2 regions of the Shewanella sp. MM_2022_3 genome follow, and region 2 is predicted to be linked to the other one. Evidence: predicted binding sites of a transcription regulator. Region 2 holds the regulator's gene; the other holds the start of a gene.
What was found. Region 2 encodes LexA, which represses DNA repair genes until DNA is damaged. Its sites were predicted from a motif close to TACTGTATNNNNATACAGTA; they were not measured.
Positions count from the first base shown of each region.

Region 1 (8,948 bases), on a different contig from region 2:
GAGATGGCCCGTGAAGCAGGGGCGAAGAAAGTGTACTTTGCTTCGGCTGCACCGGAAATTCGTTTCCCAAACGTGTACGGTATCGACATGCCAACCTCGAATGAGCTTATCGCACACGGTCGTGATGCCGATGAAATTGCTAAGCTTATCGGCGCCGATGGCATTATCTTCCAAAATCTGCCGGATCTGGTCGAAGCGGTGAGAATGGAAAACCCAGAGATCAAACGTTTCGAAACGTCAGTATTTGATGGTCACTACATCACCAACGACGTTGATCAGTCCTATCTCGATCATTTAACGCAGCTTCGTAACGATGATGCCAAAGCTGACCGCAATAAGGATATTGGCACTAACCTTGAGTTACACAACGTCTGCCATCCATAAGACGAAACGCTTAAGATGAAAGAGTGTGCTTGGCGTTAAGCGTCGGCACACTTTAAAATACACAATAAAAAGCCAGTGATAAGTCACTGGCTTTTTGTTTGGAATTTTAAGCCTTAGGAGATTTTTGGATTCTCGTTGGATTGGCTCTGTGTTAGCTCATCCTGCGCATTTTTACGTTCAACCCAATAGTCCGCATGGTGAATACCGAGTTTTTCAGGATCAAACTGTGGCTCAATACCTTGTTTTTGTTGAGATTCATAATCTTTAAGACAAGTGAAGGCAATTTTTTGCAGGAGAATAATGGCAATAATGTTTAACCACGCCATAATTCCCACACCAATATCACCCATCCCCCAAGCCAAGTCTGCGGTTTTCACTGTGCCATAGACTGTGGAGGCCATGAGCACGACTTTCAGTACCACTGTAAGCCAAGGACGATTCACTTTGCGATTGATATAAGCGATGTTTGTTTCGGCAATATAGTAGTAGGCCACAATGGTGGTGAAGGCGAAGAAGAATAGCGCAACGGCGACGAACATATTACCAAAGCCTGGCATCATGCTTTCCATTGCGGTTTGTACATAACCAGGGCCCGCCGCAATCCCCGCAATCCCGGTATAAAGCGCTGCGCCATCAGGGCCCTGCACATTATACAGGCCTGTGATCAGCAGCATAAAGCCAGTGGCTGAGCAGACGAACAGGGTATCAACATACACTGAGAAGGCTTGCACTAACCCCTGTTTGGCTGGATGACTCACTGCGGCGGCAGAAGAAGCGTGCGGCCCAGTACCTTGACCCGCTTCGTTGGAGTAAATACCGCGTTTTACCCCCCACATAATCGCAAGACCTAAAATCGCACCAAAGCCTGCATCGAGTCCGAAGGCGCTTTTTAGGATCAACAGAATAATATCGGGCAGCTGGCCAATGTTAAGGGCGATAATCACGCAGGCGACAATGATATAGCCGAGCGCCATAAAAGGCACTACAGTACTGGCGAACTGCGCAATCCGTTTCACCCCTCCAAAAATAATAAAACCTAATAGCATCGCAAGAATGGCTGCTGTGACATTAGGGTCAATATTGAAGGCGGTTTTTAAGCTTGAACCAATGGAGTTGGCTTGTACCCCTGGCAGTAAAATCCCGCAGGCAAAAATGGTCGCAATGGCAAATGTCCAAGCGTACCACTTCATGCCTAAGCCTTTTTCAATATAAAAGGCGGGGCCGCCGCGGTACTCACCGTTGATTTTTTCTTTGTAGACTTGGCCTAAGGTGGATTCAACGAATGCTGAGCTTGCGCCCAGAAACGCTACCATCCACATCCAAAAAAGAGCGCCAGGGCCACCAAAGGTAATCGCCGTGGCAACACCAGCGATATTACCAGTACCAACACGACCGGCTAAGGTCATGGCTAAAGCTTGGAAGGAAGACACGCCAGCATCGGTGCTTTTGCCATCAAACATTAGACGGATCATTTCGGGTAAATGACGTAACTGTAAAAAGCGTGAGCGCAGGGAGAAAAAGAGTCCTACACCGAGGCAAAGATAAACGAGCGCGGGACTCCAGACGATATTGTTGACCGCATTAACAATCTCATTCATATAATTCAACTCCAATATTCTGTTGTTTTTTGCAGAGTTTTTAAGATTTTTTTAGGTGATTTTGGGTACTAAACAGCCAATTAGGCCTAAGGTTAAAACGCGTGTGTGCGTCCAAGAGCTTCAACATAACGATTTTTTTAGTTACTTCATAGCTAAAGTTGTTAAATATTTGATAATTTAACGTTCTTTATTTGATGGGGTTACTGAGGAGCTTTATTTTGCAGCGTGTTATCTCTGCTGCATTGAGATTTGTAATCTAGCAACTTGAATCATTGAGAAAAGCGGGGGAGATAAGGCGAATTGATTGAGACTATTAACTCAGCCACAGTGGATAGCGGGGACGGTATTTGTGCAAGGCAAAGAAAACTTGGCTTAAATTACCAGCCATAACAGCATCCACAGTCCAAAGAGCCATGCCAGGCTACGGCGGCTAACGCGATGTTTTAATAGCAAAGATAGACTTACAGCTACAGGTAGAAACAGGATAAAAGCCCAAGAGAGGAACGGAACCTCAAGATTTAATGTTTCAAGACCCATCCCACAAAGCAGACTTAATGCCAGTAATAAGAGGCTATGAAATAGCATTAATTGATTGAATCTTAATACTAATGCTGGTTTGAATGCGGGTTTAGCATGATAGGGCAAGGTCAGTGTATTCATCTCTTTTTCCTGATTCCTCTTTAAGTGATGGAAGGAATAATAAATTTAGATGAGAATGATTCTCAACTAAATTTACACAGCTTTAGTGTTCAGTTAGAGCTTAACGAGCTAAATTGGCTCTTGAGCTAAAGAAGGCTGTTTGCACTATTGTCTGCTTTGGGCTAAATTACACTGTAATTATATCCAGTGTTTAATGTAGATATGATCCTCTATATTGCTGAAAAACCAAGCCTTGGGCGTGCCATCGCCGATGTGCTACCAAAACCCCACAAAAAAGGTGACGGGTTTATTGAAGACGCCCAAGGAAACTGCGTGTCTTGGTGTGTTGGGCATTTGCTTGAACAGGCCGAGCCCGATGCCTATAACCCCGAGTTCAAATCGTGGAAGTTTGAGCATTTACCCATAGTGCCCGAGAAGTGGCAGCTTAAACCTAAGGCCGCGACCCGTAGCCAACTCACTGTACTTAAAAAGCTGGTAAAACAGGCCGATACCTTAGTGAATGCGGGTGATCCCGATCGTGAAGGGCAGTTATTGGTTGATGAAGTAATCGCCTATTTAGGCGTGACGGGTGATAAATTACAGCAAACGCAGCGACTCCTTATCAGCGACTTAAACCCACAGGCGGTGAAACGTGCCTTGTCGCAACTTCGTAGTAACCGTGAGTTTATTCCTTTATCTACTTCTGCACTTGCCCGGAGCCGTGCCGATTGGCTCTATGGCATGAATATGACACGGGCCTACACCATCCAAGGGAAAAAGGTCGGCTATCAGGGCGTGCTATCCGTCGGTCGAGTGCAAACCCCGCTCCTTGGGCTTATCGTGCGCCGCGATGAGGAAATCGCGCGATTTCAATCTAAACCCTTTTATGAAGTCTTAGCGCATTTAGTAACGGATAAACAACAATCTTTCACTGCGAAGTGGCAACCCAGTGAAGCCTGTTTACCTTATATGGACGAAGAAGGGCGAGTGCTTGCTAAGGGCTTAGCACAAAATGTGGTGCGTCGGATCACCGATAAACCCGCCAAAGTGACCCAGTTAAGCACTAAGGATAAACAGCAGAATCCGCCATTACCCTACAGCTTATCGGCACTGCAAATTGATGCAGCCAAGCGGTTTGGGATGAGCGCTAAGGACGTGCTCGATACCTGCCAGAGTTTATATGAGCGCCATAAGCTGATTACCTACCCGCGCTCTGACAGCCGCTATTTACCTACAGAGCAACATGGTCTAGCAAGCAGTGTATTAGCTGCCATTATGGGGGGGGCGCCCGAGTTAGTCGCACACGCTGAGGCGCCGAATCCTCGGCTTAAATCTAAGGCGTGGGATGATAAAAAAGTCGATGTCCACCACGCTATTATTCCAACGGAAAAACAGTCCAATTTAGGCAGTTTAAGCCAGCGGGAAAGGCAGCTTTATCTACATATTGCCCGCCAGTATTTGGCGCAGTTTTACCCCGCCTATTGCTACAGTGAAACTGCGGTCGAAGTGACCATTGAAGGTGGTCTCTTTAAAACGAAGGCTAGACAGGATAAATCCCTAGGTTGGAAACAACTGTTTGCACGGGAAGCTGATGAACATAAAGAGTCTACGGGGCGAGAATCGCTTCAAAATACTGATGATAAAAGTATCGATAAGGATGCAGAAGATGAGGTGTTTTGTGGCATTTTACCGCCTTTAGCCCTAGGACAAATCCTTCACTGCAACCAAGGTGAATTGGTCGAGAAGCAAACTCAGCCACCTAAAGCCTTTACCGATGCGACCTTGTTGAGCGCCATGACGGGGATTAATCGTTATGTGACTGACCCCGAGATCCGCAAAATTTTAAAGGAAACCGATGGCTTAGGGACGGAAGCCACTCGTGCAGGCATTATTGAGCTGTTGTTTAAACGGGGTTTTATTCAGCGTCAGGGCAAGTCAATTGTGGCAACAGAGGTGGGTAAAGGTTTAATCAATAGCTTACCCCTTAGTGCCACCACACCCGATATGACGGCGCTGTGGGAGGCAAGCCTAAATGGCATCTGCCATAAGGAAATCTCTTATCAAGGATTTATGCAGCCACTGCTGGGGACGCTAAATCACTTAATCGAAAATGCGGGCGCCCAATTACCCTCAGCCCTCAATGGCTTAAAAGGACAGGGTTTTAAGCGAGCAGCTAAAAAGTCCGGCTATCAAAAAGCTGGAAACAAAGGCGCTGCTGGCGGGAAAAAAGCCGGAACGGGCGCTAAAAAAGGAAATGCTAGAAATTCAGCCGCAGCATCTTCCACATCCACAACAGCTAAACCGACCGTCCCTAGACGGCGAACGAGCAAAGCGACCGCCCAAGCCTGATGACACAAATGTAATCAAACTGTCGCTAATGTTCGCGATTTGGTAACGATATTTAATTTATTCCGCGATATTTAATTACCGCCAATCACGTTATTTCGTGATTGGCCGATCCACTTCTAAAAAATACCTCGAAACTCAGCTTTTCTGCGCCGTGGCATGCTAACTGCTTTGCCTTGGCCGGAGAATATAATAAGCCAATCAAATCATAAGATTATTTATGATTTAGCGGAATGAATAGGTATAGATGATATGAAAAAGAAATTGCTTGCAGTGATGATCCCCGCGATGTTATTCACAGGTACAACTCATGCGGTCGAGCTGTATAACGATCAAACCAATAGCGTCAATATGATGGGGTGGTTAGGCTTTGCGGCGTTAAATGATGGTCATGAAACCTCAGTTATCGATAACTTTTCCCGGGTGGGATTTCGTTTTGACCGCCAAGAGAAAAACGGCTGGCGCTCCTTTGCCCATACTGAATGGGGTATTAATATGGTCACCAGCGACGATGGTCTAATTTATACCCAAGGCCAAGGTGGCGGCCAATTATCCGCTTCAAAAACCTCAGATTTCCTATTTAACCGCTTAGGTTATGTTGGCATGTCGCACGACAAATGGGGCACCCTCAGCTTTGGTAAGCAGTGGGGAGCTTACTACGATGTTGCCTATACCACGGATGTGCTCAATGCGTTTACTGGCTGGTCGGTCGGTGCTTATACCTTCGGTGATGGTGGGTTAACGGGGGCTGGACGTGCCGATGCGGCGCTGCAATACCGTAATACTTTTGGCAATCTACATATCGCGGTGCAATACGCTTCTAAGCAAAATAGCGATGTAGCAATTTATGACAACCAGGGTCACGCCTTAAACGATGGTTCTGAGCTGAGCTTCGACCCAAGCTATGGTGCGAGTGCGACTTACTATTTCACTGATAAATTTAAGGTGTTAGCAGGTTTTAACCGTGGCGACTTCACTGGCAATCTTGCGGGTAAAGACGTGGATAACACCAACCAAATCATCGGTATCGGCGCACAATACGGCAGTTTCTATCAATATGCACCGGGTTGTGATGCTAAGGGATTGTATGTTGGTTTTAACGCCCATAAGAGTGAGCAAAACGAGTTATTGGGGGGCGAACTGTACGACTCAACTGGTGCTGAATTTATCGTCGCCTACCACTATGACAACGGATTCGTACCTAGCCTATTGCTGACTTACCAGGATTTGGATACCGATGAAAACACGGCAATTCAAGGTAAATGGACCCGTCAGTTTGCTGTGCTTGGTCTGCATTATCGCTATAGCCGCGACACTATCATGTATGCCGAAGCCAAAATCGATTTCAGCGATATGGACGATAAAGCCTACGAAGACCTACAAGATAACAACTACGCCGTTGGTATTCGTTATTTCTTCTAAGTTCAATGACTTGAGCGACTAATTCGGCAGCATAAATCAAAGGCCACAGATTGTGGCCTTTATTATAACTATCCATTTCTACTCAAAGAGTTAAACAATCCCTAACTTCTTCATTTTACTGCGCAGGGTATTGGCATTAATATCAAGCAATTCAGCGGCACCGCCAGGGCCATAGAGTTTACCCCCCGTGATCCTTAAGGCATGGTTGATGTATTTTTTGGTCATCACATCCAGCGGTACCAACTTATCGCTAGCATGGCTTGGATCGATAATCACGGTTTGATTTGATGGGGTTTTCACTTCTTCACAGTGTTGTGGAACCAGAAAACGAAAGTCAAGCGGACCTGCAGGATGCTGGATCATGGCGCGCTCAAGCACATTGATAAGTTCTCGCACATTGCCGGGCCAGCCATATTGATTGAGGATATTCAACTGTTCTGGTGCAATCCTTGGTAACTGCGGCAAATTAAACTTGGCACTGAGCTGCTCGACAAAATGTTGCACTAACAGAGGAATATCTGTGCGTCTTTGTTTGAGTGACGGGATCTCGATGGGGAAAATCGCCAGTCGATACCAGAGATCTTCACGGAACACTTCTCTGTGCACCATAGCTTGAAGGTTTCTGTGGGTCGCCGCGATAATACGAATATCAAGTTGCACTGCATCGTGGCCGCCAACACGGGTGATACAACTATTTTGTAGAACCCTGAGTAGTCTAACTTGGGCTGAAAGCGGTAGCTCGCCAATCTCATCCAAGAAAATTGTGCCGCCGTTGGCTTGTTCGAAGTAACCAATTTTGCGCGAATCGGCGCCTGTAAATGCGCCTTTTTCATAACCAAAAAGCTCGGAGTCAATCAAGGTATCAGGGATAGCGCCACAGTTAACCTTGATAAAAGGTTTACCCGAACGTTCCGACAGCTCGTGAATGGCGTTGGCGATGACTTCCTTACCGCAGCCGGTTTCTCCCAGCATTAACACTGTGGTGTTGATTTTGGCGATGGATTGCACCTGCTGCATCACCTGTTTTAGGCCCGAATTGGCACCAACCACGCCATTTTGAATATCTAAAGTGCGGCGCAGACTGACGTTTTGTTTTGAGAGCGCTTCATTTTCTTTGAGTAAGTTTCGATCCCTTAAATTTAGCGCCGTGATCAGCGCTAAGTTCTGCATATGCGGCGCAATTAAGTCGGCATGGCGTGGTCTAAATACCCCTGTCGTTTTGGCGTAAAAGCCAACAATTCCAAGATGAGTATTTTCTATCGACATTCGCAGGATAATCAGTGACCGAATATCTTTAATCACCTGAGGTGCGACTAATGCAGTAACAGGATCATGCTCAATATCATTAACAATTCTAACCCTTGGTCGCTCGGGATCTTCTAAGTATTGCGCCATTTTTTCAGGAATTTGGACACGCTTATCGAGCGTACAACATTGGGTGTCATCTACATGGGCAATAAACTGTATATCATTAAATTGTTTGCGGAAAATGTTCACAAATAGCCCATCAATGGGCAGTTCATCCCGAATAAACTCAAAGTAGCTCTGTAGGGATTTCTCCAGTTGCAGACTACTACAGAGCCTTAGGGTTGATTCGTAATAAAAGTGTTTTTCCATTGATATTTCAAGTTGATCACTAAGTATCGTGATTGTAGATCTTTATATTTCGTGATTTTGTGCCTGCAATCAAAATTCACCACTTAAATACCTCCTTTTAGGTGCTTGGCACAGCACCTGCACTTTCATGCTGACAAGTTCCAGTGATTATTGAAGGAAATCAGCATGAGTAAAACCCAAGATATTAATGCGGGGCGTCGCCAGTTACTAAAGGGAGGCATGGTCATGGCCGCAGGGCTGGGGGCAAGTATGGCGCTGCCTGCCACAGCAAGTTGTAATTCGGCCCCTGTCAGCTTTGATGAAATAGTGGATGTGCTGGTTGTTGGCAGCGGTTTTGCTGGTATGTCAGCAGCGCTGCAAGCCAGAGAGGCCGGTGTGAGCGTGATGATTATCGATAAAATGCCTGTCTTTGGTGGCAACTCGACCATCAACGGCGGTGCGATGGCGGTAGCAGGTTCTGTCCTACAGAAGCAGGCTGGGATTGAAGACTCAGTCGATGCCATGGTCGAAGACATGTTACGGGCAGGCCGCGGCATGAACGATGTTGAAATGCTTAAACTGGTGTGCAACGGCACAGCAGAATCTTGCCAATGGCTAATTGATTACGGTGTTCACTGGAAGCCCTTTGTACAACATTTTGGCGGTCACTCAGTACAACGGGTACTGCAAACCGTCGAAAGCTCAGGTGCAGGCATTATTCGTCCCTTGATCAAAGCTGCGCGTGACAAGGGCGTGGTCATGAAAAATCAGACCAAGCTCGAAGGCTTTGTAAAAGATGAGGCTGGACGGGTGATCGGTGTCGAAGTTCGTGAAGGTTTTTATTTTCCCAATGAGCGCACGGGTAAAATACGCCGTATCGGCGCGCGCCGCGGCGTGATTATGGCGACCGGTGGTTTTGGCCGTGATATCGAATACCGCATGATGCAATTACCTGAGTTAAAT
Region 1 is NZ_JAKZGV010000024.1:24,868-33,815, forward strand. It holds gene purF (amidophosphoribosyltransferase) at 1-384, shown strand, start outside; gene MMG82_RS13155 (alanine/glycine:cation symporter family protein) at 498-1,982, opposite strand; gene MMG82_RS13160 (hypothetical protein) at 2,355-2,642, opposite strand; gene MMG82_RS13165 (DNA topoisomerase III) at 2,844-4,970, shown strand; gene MMG82_RS13170 (porin) at 5,220-6,389, shown strand; gene MMG82_RS13175 (sigma-54 dependent transcriptional regulator) at 6,480-8,006, opposite strand; gene MMG82_RS13180 (flavocytochrome c) at 8,172-8,948, shown strand, end outside.
Region 1: the regulator LexA is predicted to act here: its motif matches at 2,812-2,831, upstream of MMG82_RS13165 (DNA topoisomerase III).

Region 2 (8,948 bases):
GCAAACCATTGCAATGCATAACCCCAATGTTTTTGGGCCGAGAGCGGGAAAGGCTGCCAAGGATGAGGCAAGGTCTGCGCTGGTTGTAATTGGGGTAAGACATCGGGTTGTAGCACCACCGGCAGAATGGCATGCCCTAACAGCTGTGCCATCTCGGGTAGATTAAGATTTTGAAACCGAATCCGTTCGCCTTGTTCCGTGGTAAAGGGTTCTGCCAGTAAGTGATGGCTCAAGGGATTAATCTGTTTTTGATAGAGGCGGCCTGTAAGAGCCAGTTCACCGACTATGGGGCTGACTTCGGGCAAGGCATCTCGGTGGGATTTCGCGGCAATAAAGCCGAGTTCGAGTAACAACCAAGGCTGCTCGGCATTACTTGCCTGATTTGCTGACGTTATTTGCAGTAATTGAAAGGCGAGATAGCCCACTTGCCCTTGATAGACCTGATTGTCGAGCAACCAGATTTGTGGATTCGCGGGTTTTGCTTGAACTTGTAAGCGGTAGCCCGTGACGCTGCCTTTAGCCAATTCAGCGATGAGCTGTTCAGGATTGAGTGTGGCAGCGGATTGTCTCGCCTCCATTTGTGCTAACAGTTCGGTTTTTTCAACTGCCCTATCCATTTGCCACAAACCTAGCTTGACCAAAACCACGAATACCACCACAGTCAATATCAGTAGTAACGACACTCCCCTATGCAACCAAATAAATCTTGGTAACCAAATCAATTTGGCGAGCAAAACATAAGGATAGCGTATGAACATCCCGCTCATTTTTAAGTGTGTTTTAGTACTGCTGTTGCTGTTTATCATTTTTAACCTAGGCAGAGCCTTAATTATTATGGTTAAAGGTGACGACCAAACCGCTGAACACCCGGTGCCAATGAGCCGCTATTTGGGCCGTAGGGTGATGTTTTCTGTACTGGTTATCCTGCTCTTGCTGGTGGCTTTAGGGACTGGACTGCTTGGTCTCAATCCCACGCCTTAAGTTTTCAACTTATTGTTTCAACGAATATTTAAAGCACATAAACAAAGACGAACAGGCAGAGCCAAACCACATCGACAAAGTGCCAGTACCAACTGCCTGCTTGGAAGGCAAAATGTTTATCCGCACTAAAGTGGCCTTTTAACACTCTGAAAAACAAGACTAATAGAAAGATAGTGCCCAAGGTGACATGCATGCCGTGGAAACCCGTCAGCAGGAAAAAGGTGTTGCCATACACGCCCGAGGTGAGCGTTAGCCCCATCTCATGGTAGGCATGGCTGTATTCCTCTGCCTGCAAAGCAAGGAAGCTAATTCCGAGCAAAATCGTGAGTCCCAACCAGAGGGTGATGGCCGAACGCTTACCCTTTTCTAAGCTGGTATGGGCAAAATGCAGCGTGACAGAGGAGGTTAGCAGCACAATGGTGTTGACCAGCGGTAGTCCATTCCATGGCATGGCTTCGGTTTTGGTGCCATCTGGCGTGGTGAGGAGTGGCCAAACGGCCTCGAAGTGCGGCCACAGGACTTCGTGGGTCATGGCGTTATTAGACGCGCCGCCGAGCCAAGGTACTGCGACCATGCGGGCGTAAAATAAGGCGCCGAAGAAGGCGGCAAAGAACATCACCTCGGAGAAGATAAACCAGCTCATGCCTTGGCGAAACGATCTGTCCATTTGATGGGAGTAAAGGCCCGTCATCGATTCCTGAATAACGGTTCTAAACCAGCCTATCAGCATAAACAGGATGACGGCTATGCCTGCTAGTAGAATATAGCCGCCACCGGAAGCGCCAGATTTGAGTTGATGAACAAAATGTCCCGCCCCAAAGGCGATTAAAAACAAGCCGATAGCACCAACAATCGGCCAAGCACTCTGGGCGGGGACGTAGTAAGTCTCATGTTTAGTGGTCATTTTGCAGCTCCTTGCTCTATGGCAGACGCTAACTGCTTGTCGGTAATGTCGTAGAGGGTGTAAGAGAGGGTTAAGGTGTGGATAGACTCGGGTAATTGAGGATCCACGAAGAAGATCAACGGCAGCTCGGCGCGACTCGCGGCGGCTAAGTGTTGTTGGTTAAAGCAAAAACATTCGGTTTTATTGAAATAAGCTGCGCCTTGGCCGGGCGAAATAGAAGGAATCGCCTGGCCCACGATTGCTCTATTCGAGACATTTTGCGCCAGAAATGCCGTGTGGATGAGTTCTCCCGGATGCACTTCGAGCCGTTTCGTTTGTGGCTCAAATTTCCACGGCATGCCCGTCTGCACCTGCGAGATAAACTCCACCGTTACCACCCGGTTCTTATCCACAGTGATCGCCTGATAACTGCTGGGAGTATTAGAGGTTTTTCCATTAATACCCAGTTTTTCGCACAGCACATCGTAGAGCGGCACTAAGGCGAACCCAAAGCCAAACATCGCAAGGCAGCCCAGCACCAACAGGCTAATGAGCTTACGGTTGGACTTGATGTTTTGCTGATGGGGTTGGCCTTGCATGTTATTTCACCTCGGGTGGCGTGGTGAAAGAGTGATAGGGCGCTGGGCTTGGTAGGGTCCACTCTAAGCCTTCGCTGCCTTCCCAAGGTTTGGCGGGCGCCTTTTCGCCGCCCCGAATGCACTTAATTACCAGCACGAGGAAAATCAGCTGAGATAGCCCAAACGCAAAACCCCCAATCGACACGATTTGATTTACATCGGCAAATTGAATCGAGTAATCGGGAATTCGCCTTGGCATACCCGCAAGACCTAAGAAATGCATCGGGAAAAATAACACATTGACCGAAATCACCGAACACCAAAAATGCCACTGGCCGAGCTTTTCGCTGTACATATACCCGGTCCATTTTGGTAGCCAGTAATAGGCCGCTGCCATGATGGAGAAAATCGCACCCGTGACCAACACGTAGTGGAAGTGAGCCACCACAAAGTAAGTATCGTGGTATTGGAAGTCGGCTGGCGTGATGGCGAGCATCAGGCCAGAGAAGCCGCCAATAGTGAACAGAATAATAAAGGCCACCGCGAACAACATTGGGGTTTCAAAACTCAGTGAGCCGCGCCACATGGTCGCTACCCAGTTAAACACTTTTACCCCTGTCGGCACGGCAATCAGCATAGTGCAGTACATAAAAAACAGCTCGGCAAACACAGGCATACCGGTGGTGAACATATGGTGCGCCCACACGAGGAAGGACAAAATCGCAATACTCGCCGTGGCATACACCATGGATGCATAGCCGAATAATGGTTTACGGCTGAAAGCAGGAACTATGGCAGAGATAATGCCGAAGGAAGGCAAAATCATGATGTAGACTTCGGGGTGACCGAAGAACCAGAAGATATGCTGGAACATCACAGGATCGCCGCCGCCTGCCGCCTCGAAGAAGCTAGTACCGAAAAACTTATCGGTTAACACCATAGTGACGGCACCAGCGAGTACGGGCATAACGGCGATCAGCAAGAAGGCGGTAATCAGCCAGGTCCATACGAACAGTGGTAACTTCATCCACGTCATGCCGGGAGCGCGCAGGTTGACTATGGTTACGATCACGTTGATGGCACCCATGATCGAACTTATCCCCATGATATGGATCGAGAATACAAATAATGCTGTGCTGTCGGGGCTATAAGTGGTCGAGAGTGGTGCGTAGAAGGTCCAACCAAAGTTAGGGCCGCCGCCTTCCATAAACAATGAACTCAACAATATTGCAAAGGCGAAGGGCAGGATCCAAAAACTCCAGTTGTTCATACGTGGAAGCGCCATATCAGGCGCACCAATCATCATCGGGATCAGCCAGTTAGCTAGTCCGGTAAAGGCTGGCATCACTGCGCCGAATACCATGATTAGCCCATGCACTGTGGTCATTTGGTTGAAGAAGTTAGGCTCAACGAGTTGTAATCCGGGCTGAAAGAGTTCGGCGCGGATCACCATGGCCATCGCACCACCGGTTAAAAACATTATGAAACTAAACCATAGGTACAGGGTGCCAATGTCCTTGTGGTTAGTGGTGAGTAACCAGCGCATGATGCCTTTAGGTGCACCGTGATGGTGTTCATCATGGGCGGCAATTTGATCTTGAGTCAGTGTGCTCATCTTAATCCCCTACTGTCCATGGCGTGCAATATCAGCGGGTTGCACTGTATCGCCGGTATTGTTGCCCCACGCATTGCGCTCATAGGTAATGATGGCAGCAAGTTGTTGTGGTGTGAGTTGGTTGCCAAATGCCTGCATCGCCGTGCCCGGTTTACCGTGCATCACTATATCGATGTGATTGGCGACTGGGCCTGTTGCAATAACGCTACCAGCAAGGGCGGGGAAGGCGGGAGGCATACCTGCACCCGTTAGCTGGTGGCAGGCGGCGCAAACTGTGGCATAGGTCTTTTCTCCTTCGGCCATCAGTTCATCATGGCTAAGCGTGGGAAGACTCGCGGGGTCGACACTGGCGATGGGCTCTGTCGCCGCTTTGGGCGCATCGGTGGTTGAGGGGGGCGGAGTCGTTGTTACTGGTTCGCTATTGGTGCCACCGGATTTATGGGCATCAACGTCTTTGGCTTGCACCGCATCCCCAGTGTTATTGCCCCACGCATTACGCTCATAGGTAATCACTGCGGCAATTTCTTGGGGCGTTAATTGTTTACTGAAGGCTTGCATGGCCGTACCCGTTTTACCATTGAGCACGATTTCAAGATGACCGCTCAGTGGCCCAGTAGCGATGGGGCTGCCTTTGAGATGTGGGAATACGCCTTTGAGACCTTCGCCATTAGGTTGATGGCAGGCTGCGCAGTGACCAAGGTAAACTTGCTCACCTTGAGTCATCAGCTCTTCTTTACTCAGTGTTTGTGATAAGGCGGCTTGTGCGGCTTGCGCTGCGGCATTGGCAGCTTGTTTTTGTTCTGCAACCCAAGCATCGAACTCGGCTTCGGGCAGTGCCTGAACCACTATCGGCATAAATCCATGATCTTTGCCGCAAAGTTCGGCACATTGACCACGGTAAATGCCGGGTTTATCGATACGGGTCCACGCCTCGTTGATAAACCCTGGGTTAGCATCTTTTTTCACTGCAAAATCTGGTACCCACCATGAATGGATAACATCTTCAGAAGTCATCAGAAAGCGGATTTTTCTATTTACAGGCAGGACAAGGGGCTTATCGACCTCGAGTAAGTAGTGCTCTCCCTTGGCCTCACTACCTTCGATTTGAGGTCTTGGTGTGGCGAGAATACTGTAAAACTCAATATCTTGATCGAAATAGCTGTAATGCCACTTCCATTGCGATCCTGTGACTTTTACCGTGAGATCGGCATTGCTGGGGTCTTCCATGGCAATCAGAGTTTTAGTTGCCGGAATCGCCATTAAGATCAGAATGATAAAGGGAATTATCGTCCAAGCGATCTCAACTTTTGTACTCTCATGGAAGTGTGACGCGACCGCGCCCTTGGATTTTCTGTGGTTGATCATGGCATAAATCATAACGCCAAAAACCACTAAGCCTATCGCGCAGCAGATATACAGAATCGTCATGTGCAGGTGGTATACCTTGCCACTGATTTCTGTTACGCCAGGCGTCATATTGAACCGCATGTCTGCTGCGGCCAACGGTGGGGCGAATAGCACCACGAGTAAACAATACAACCATTGCTTCACAAGACTTCTCCTCTGCTAATTGCAAATAGCAACTACAAAGAAGAGCAACACAGTAAGTCTCAACTCTATGCAAACTCTTCAGTTCCCAAAAAAGTGTTTCTGACTTCAACGTGCGTTGGCGGCTTACTTATGATCAAGTATTGTTACTGCTGGTATTAGCCACACTGGCACATACTGCTGAATAAACCCATTATTCTCAATTTTTGTGGGCGAGCGATATTCGAAAATAACGCGATATTTCTGCCTAAACAGGCGATATATCATGTGCGCCTAAATCAAACATACTTGCTGTTTAAAAATTGATCAAGATCACTTCTTTTTCTAATTGTCTGAAAAATTGCCAAAAAAAAGCCTCACATTCACAGGTGAGGCGGCTTTCAAGGCTAAATACGGTGTGAAAAATTTTTAATGAACAGAGCTGAAAAATGCGGGTTGAGTAAATTTAGCCGATTGTGTGAGATTGATGCTAGAAGGTTGGTCATTCGTTGAACCTTCAAGCACGATACCCATTGCACGTGCGCTCTTTGCTACAATTTGTAGGCGACGATTATCGCGAGTATCTAGGGCGTTAATCCAAGTAATCACTGCGCTAGATGTGCCACTGGTTAAGGCTTTTTCCATCGCCCAAAGGGTTTCGACCTCATCTTTTGCGTGAACCAATAGTACGCGATCCATACGCACACCTGCGTTTGCTAATAGCTGCTTGTAGCCAATACTAGGTGGGTTGATGAGCACTATCCATCTTCCCTGTTGGCTCAGTTGGGCAAGTTGTTTGCTCAGCTGTGTCAGCTCTTGGCGCCCTTGGCTCTGAGTTGGCATAGTGACTATTGATGTATGCTGCCAGTCGGTCTCTGTATCTCGAACCGTATCGAGCCATAAACCGGGGTGACGCGGGGCATTACCTAATAGTTTGTTCATAGCCAATCTCCATTGCGGATCACCCCTACGGCGAGCCCTTCAATTGTTAGACTTTGGAAACTCAAATCGACTTTAATCGGTGAATAGTCTTCATTCTCGGCATGTAGGTAGACTAAATTACCTTTTTTTTCAAAGCGTTTTACGGTTACATCATCATCAACGCGAGCAACAACAACTTGTCCATTGCGCGCTTGTTGTACTTTATGAACGGCAAGCAGGTCACCCTCAAGGATGCCGATATTCTTCATACTGTCGCCTTTTACGCGCAGCAGGAAATCGGCAGCAGGGTGGAACATGCTGGGGTCGACTTGGTAATACTGTTCGACATGCTCTTGGGCGAGAATAGGTTCACCCGCTGCCACTTGGCCAATCAGTGGCAAGCCTGTTTCGCGGTTATCTTCTTCCTCTACAGGGAGACGGATCCCGCGGGAAGTACCAGGCATGATCTCGATGCAGCCTTTTTTCGCCAATGCCTTAAGGTGTTCTTCTGCGGCATTTGCACTTTTAAAACCCAAACGGGTGGCAATTTCGGCCCGAGTGGGTGGCATGCCAGTCTCGGCAATATTACGTTTAATCAGCTCTAAAATTTCGGCTTGGCGTGGCGTCAACGGTCTCATGGTATTTCCTGTTTTTCTATACAGTTACTGTTATTATATACAGTATTATTGGTAGTGCAAGTATTAACCACTTTTAACTTGGTCAGCTAGATCTGCAAATAACCATAATCGTCATCTATGGGGTGAATGCCATTTGCACGGTATCAATAAATGGTGTTGCCTAAAGTGCGTTACTAAGTCATTAAAATCAGCCGCTGAATCCTGCATCTTTAGGTTGTTTGGGTATATTCTCTAGAATCTGGTATTCTATGGGGCTAATGAACGTACTTACATTGCATAAGAATAATGCCTAAACAAGACTCTCTTTGGTTGAAATCATTACGTTGGATCCAAAAGCACTTAGTGCACACTATTGTTGTGCCACAGGATCCCTTTGCCGATCTGAATCTGGATGCCTCCAGACCGCTTGCTTATGTAATGAAAACAGAATCCCTGAGTGATATTGCTGCGTTAAGCGAGATCACCACGAAACTTGGTTTGCCAAGCCCTTACGAGCCGCTGGTGGTGAATGGCGTTGTGGCGCCACGGGTGGTATGCCTTGAAGGTCGTAAGCCCTTATTTGGTGAACGCGCCAGCAATGAGCCATTCCTCGAATGTTTTATGCGTTTGTTGGCCGTCCATAAGGAAAAGCCAGAGTTAGATATACAGCTGGTGCCTGTGAGTCTGTATTGGGGTCGTACTCCGGGTAAAGAAGACGACACCATGAAGGCGGCAGTGCTTGAGCGCGAGAACCCTACTTGGTTACGTAAGTGCTTGATGATCCTATTTTTGGGCCGTCATAACTTTGTGCAATTTTCTAATGCGGTATCGCTGCGTTACATGGCCGACGAACATGGTACCGATATGGGCATTGCCCATAAATTGGCTCGAGTAGCGAGAGTACATTTCCGCCGCCAACGTAAGGTGATGACGGGGCCTGTGTTGCCTAATCGTCAGGCGTTATTCCATTCCTTGCTGAAATCTGAATCCTTACGCAAGGCGATTCAGGAAGAAGCCGCGAGCAAGAAGATTTCTGAAACCCAAGCGCGTGAAACGGCAATTGAATATCTTGATGAAATTGCGGCGAATTATTCCGATAGTCTCGTACGTATTGCCGAGCGCTTTTTAACGTGGTTATGGAACAAGCTCTACAGCGGTATTAACATCAAAGGTGCCGAGCATATTCGGCAGTTACACCACGATGGTCATGAGATTGTGTATGTGCCCTGCCATCGCAGCCATATGGATTACCTGCTGTTATCTTACATTCTGTATTACCAAGGTATGGTGCCACCGCATATTGCTGCGGGTATCAACCTAAACTTCTGGCCTGCGGGGCCGCTGTTCCGCCGTGGCGGGGCTTTCTTTATTCGCCGTAGTTTTAACGGCAACAAACTCTATACGGCAGTGTTCCGTGAGTACCTCGATCAGCTGTTTGCTAAGGGATATTCGGTTGAGTATTTCTCTGAAGGTGGCCGTTCTCGTACCGGTCGTCTATTGGCGCCTAAAACGGGCATGATCGCTATGACGATCAACAGTGTGCTGCGTGGTATCGAACGCCCAGTCACCTTAGTGCCTGTGTATTTAGGCTACGATCACGTGATGGAAGTGGCGACCTATCACAAAGAGCTAAGCGGTAAGAAAAAACAGAAAGAATCTGTATGGCAAGTCTTTGGTGCTATTCGTAAATTAGGTAATTTTGGCCAAGGTTATGTCAACTTTGGTGAGCCGATTACATTGCAAAATTTCTTGAATGAAACGGCACCTAACTGGCGCAGTGAAGTGGCTGATGATCCTGAGCAAAAACCGACTTGGTTAACCCCAGC
Region 2 is NZ_JAKZGV010000004.1:120,017-128,964, forward strand. It holds gene MMG82_RS04125 (SURF1 family protein) at 1-806, opposite strand, end outside; gene MMG82_RS04130 (DUF2909 family protein) at 751-981, shown strand; gene MMG82_RS04135 (cytochrome c oxidase subunit 3) at 1,010-1,885, opposite strand; gene MMG82_RS04140 (cytochrome c oxidase assembly protein) at 1,882-2,463, opposite strand; gene ctaD (cytochrome c oxidase subunit I) at 2,465-4,057, opposite strand; gene coxB (cytochrome c oxidase subunit II) at 4,067-5,608, opposite strand; gene MMG82_RS04155 (SulA-like leucine-rich domain-containing protein) at 6,014-6,526, opposite strand; gene lexA (transcriptional repressor LexA) at 6,523-7,143, opposite strand; gene plsB (glycerol-3-phosphate 1-O-acyltransferase PlsB) at 7,429-8,948, shown strand, end outside.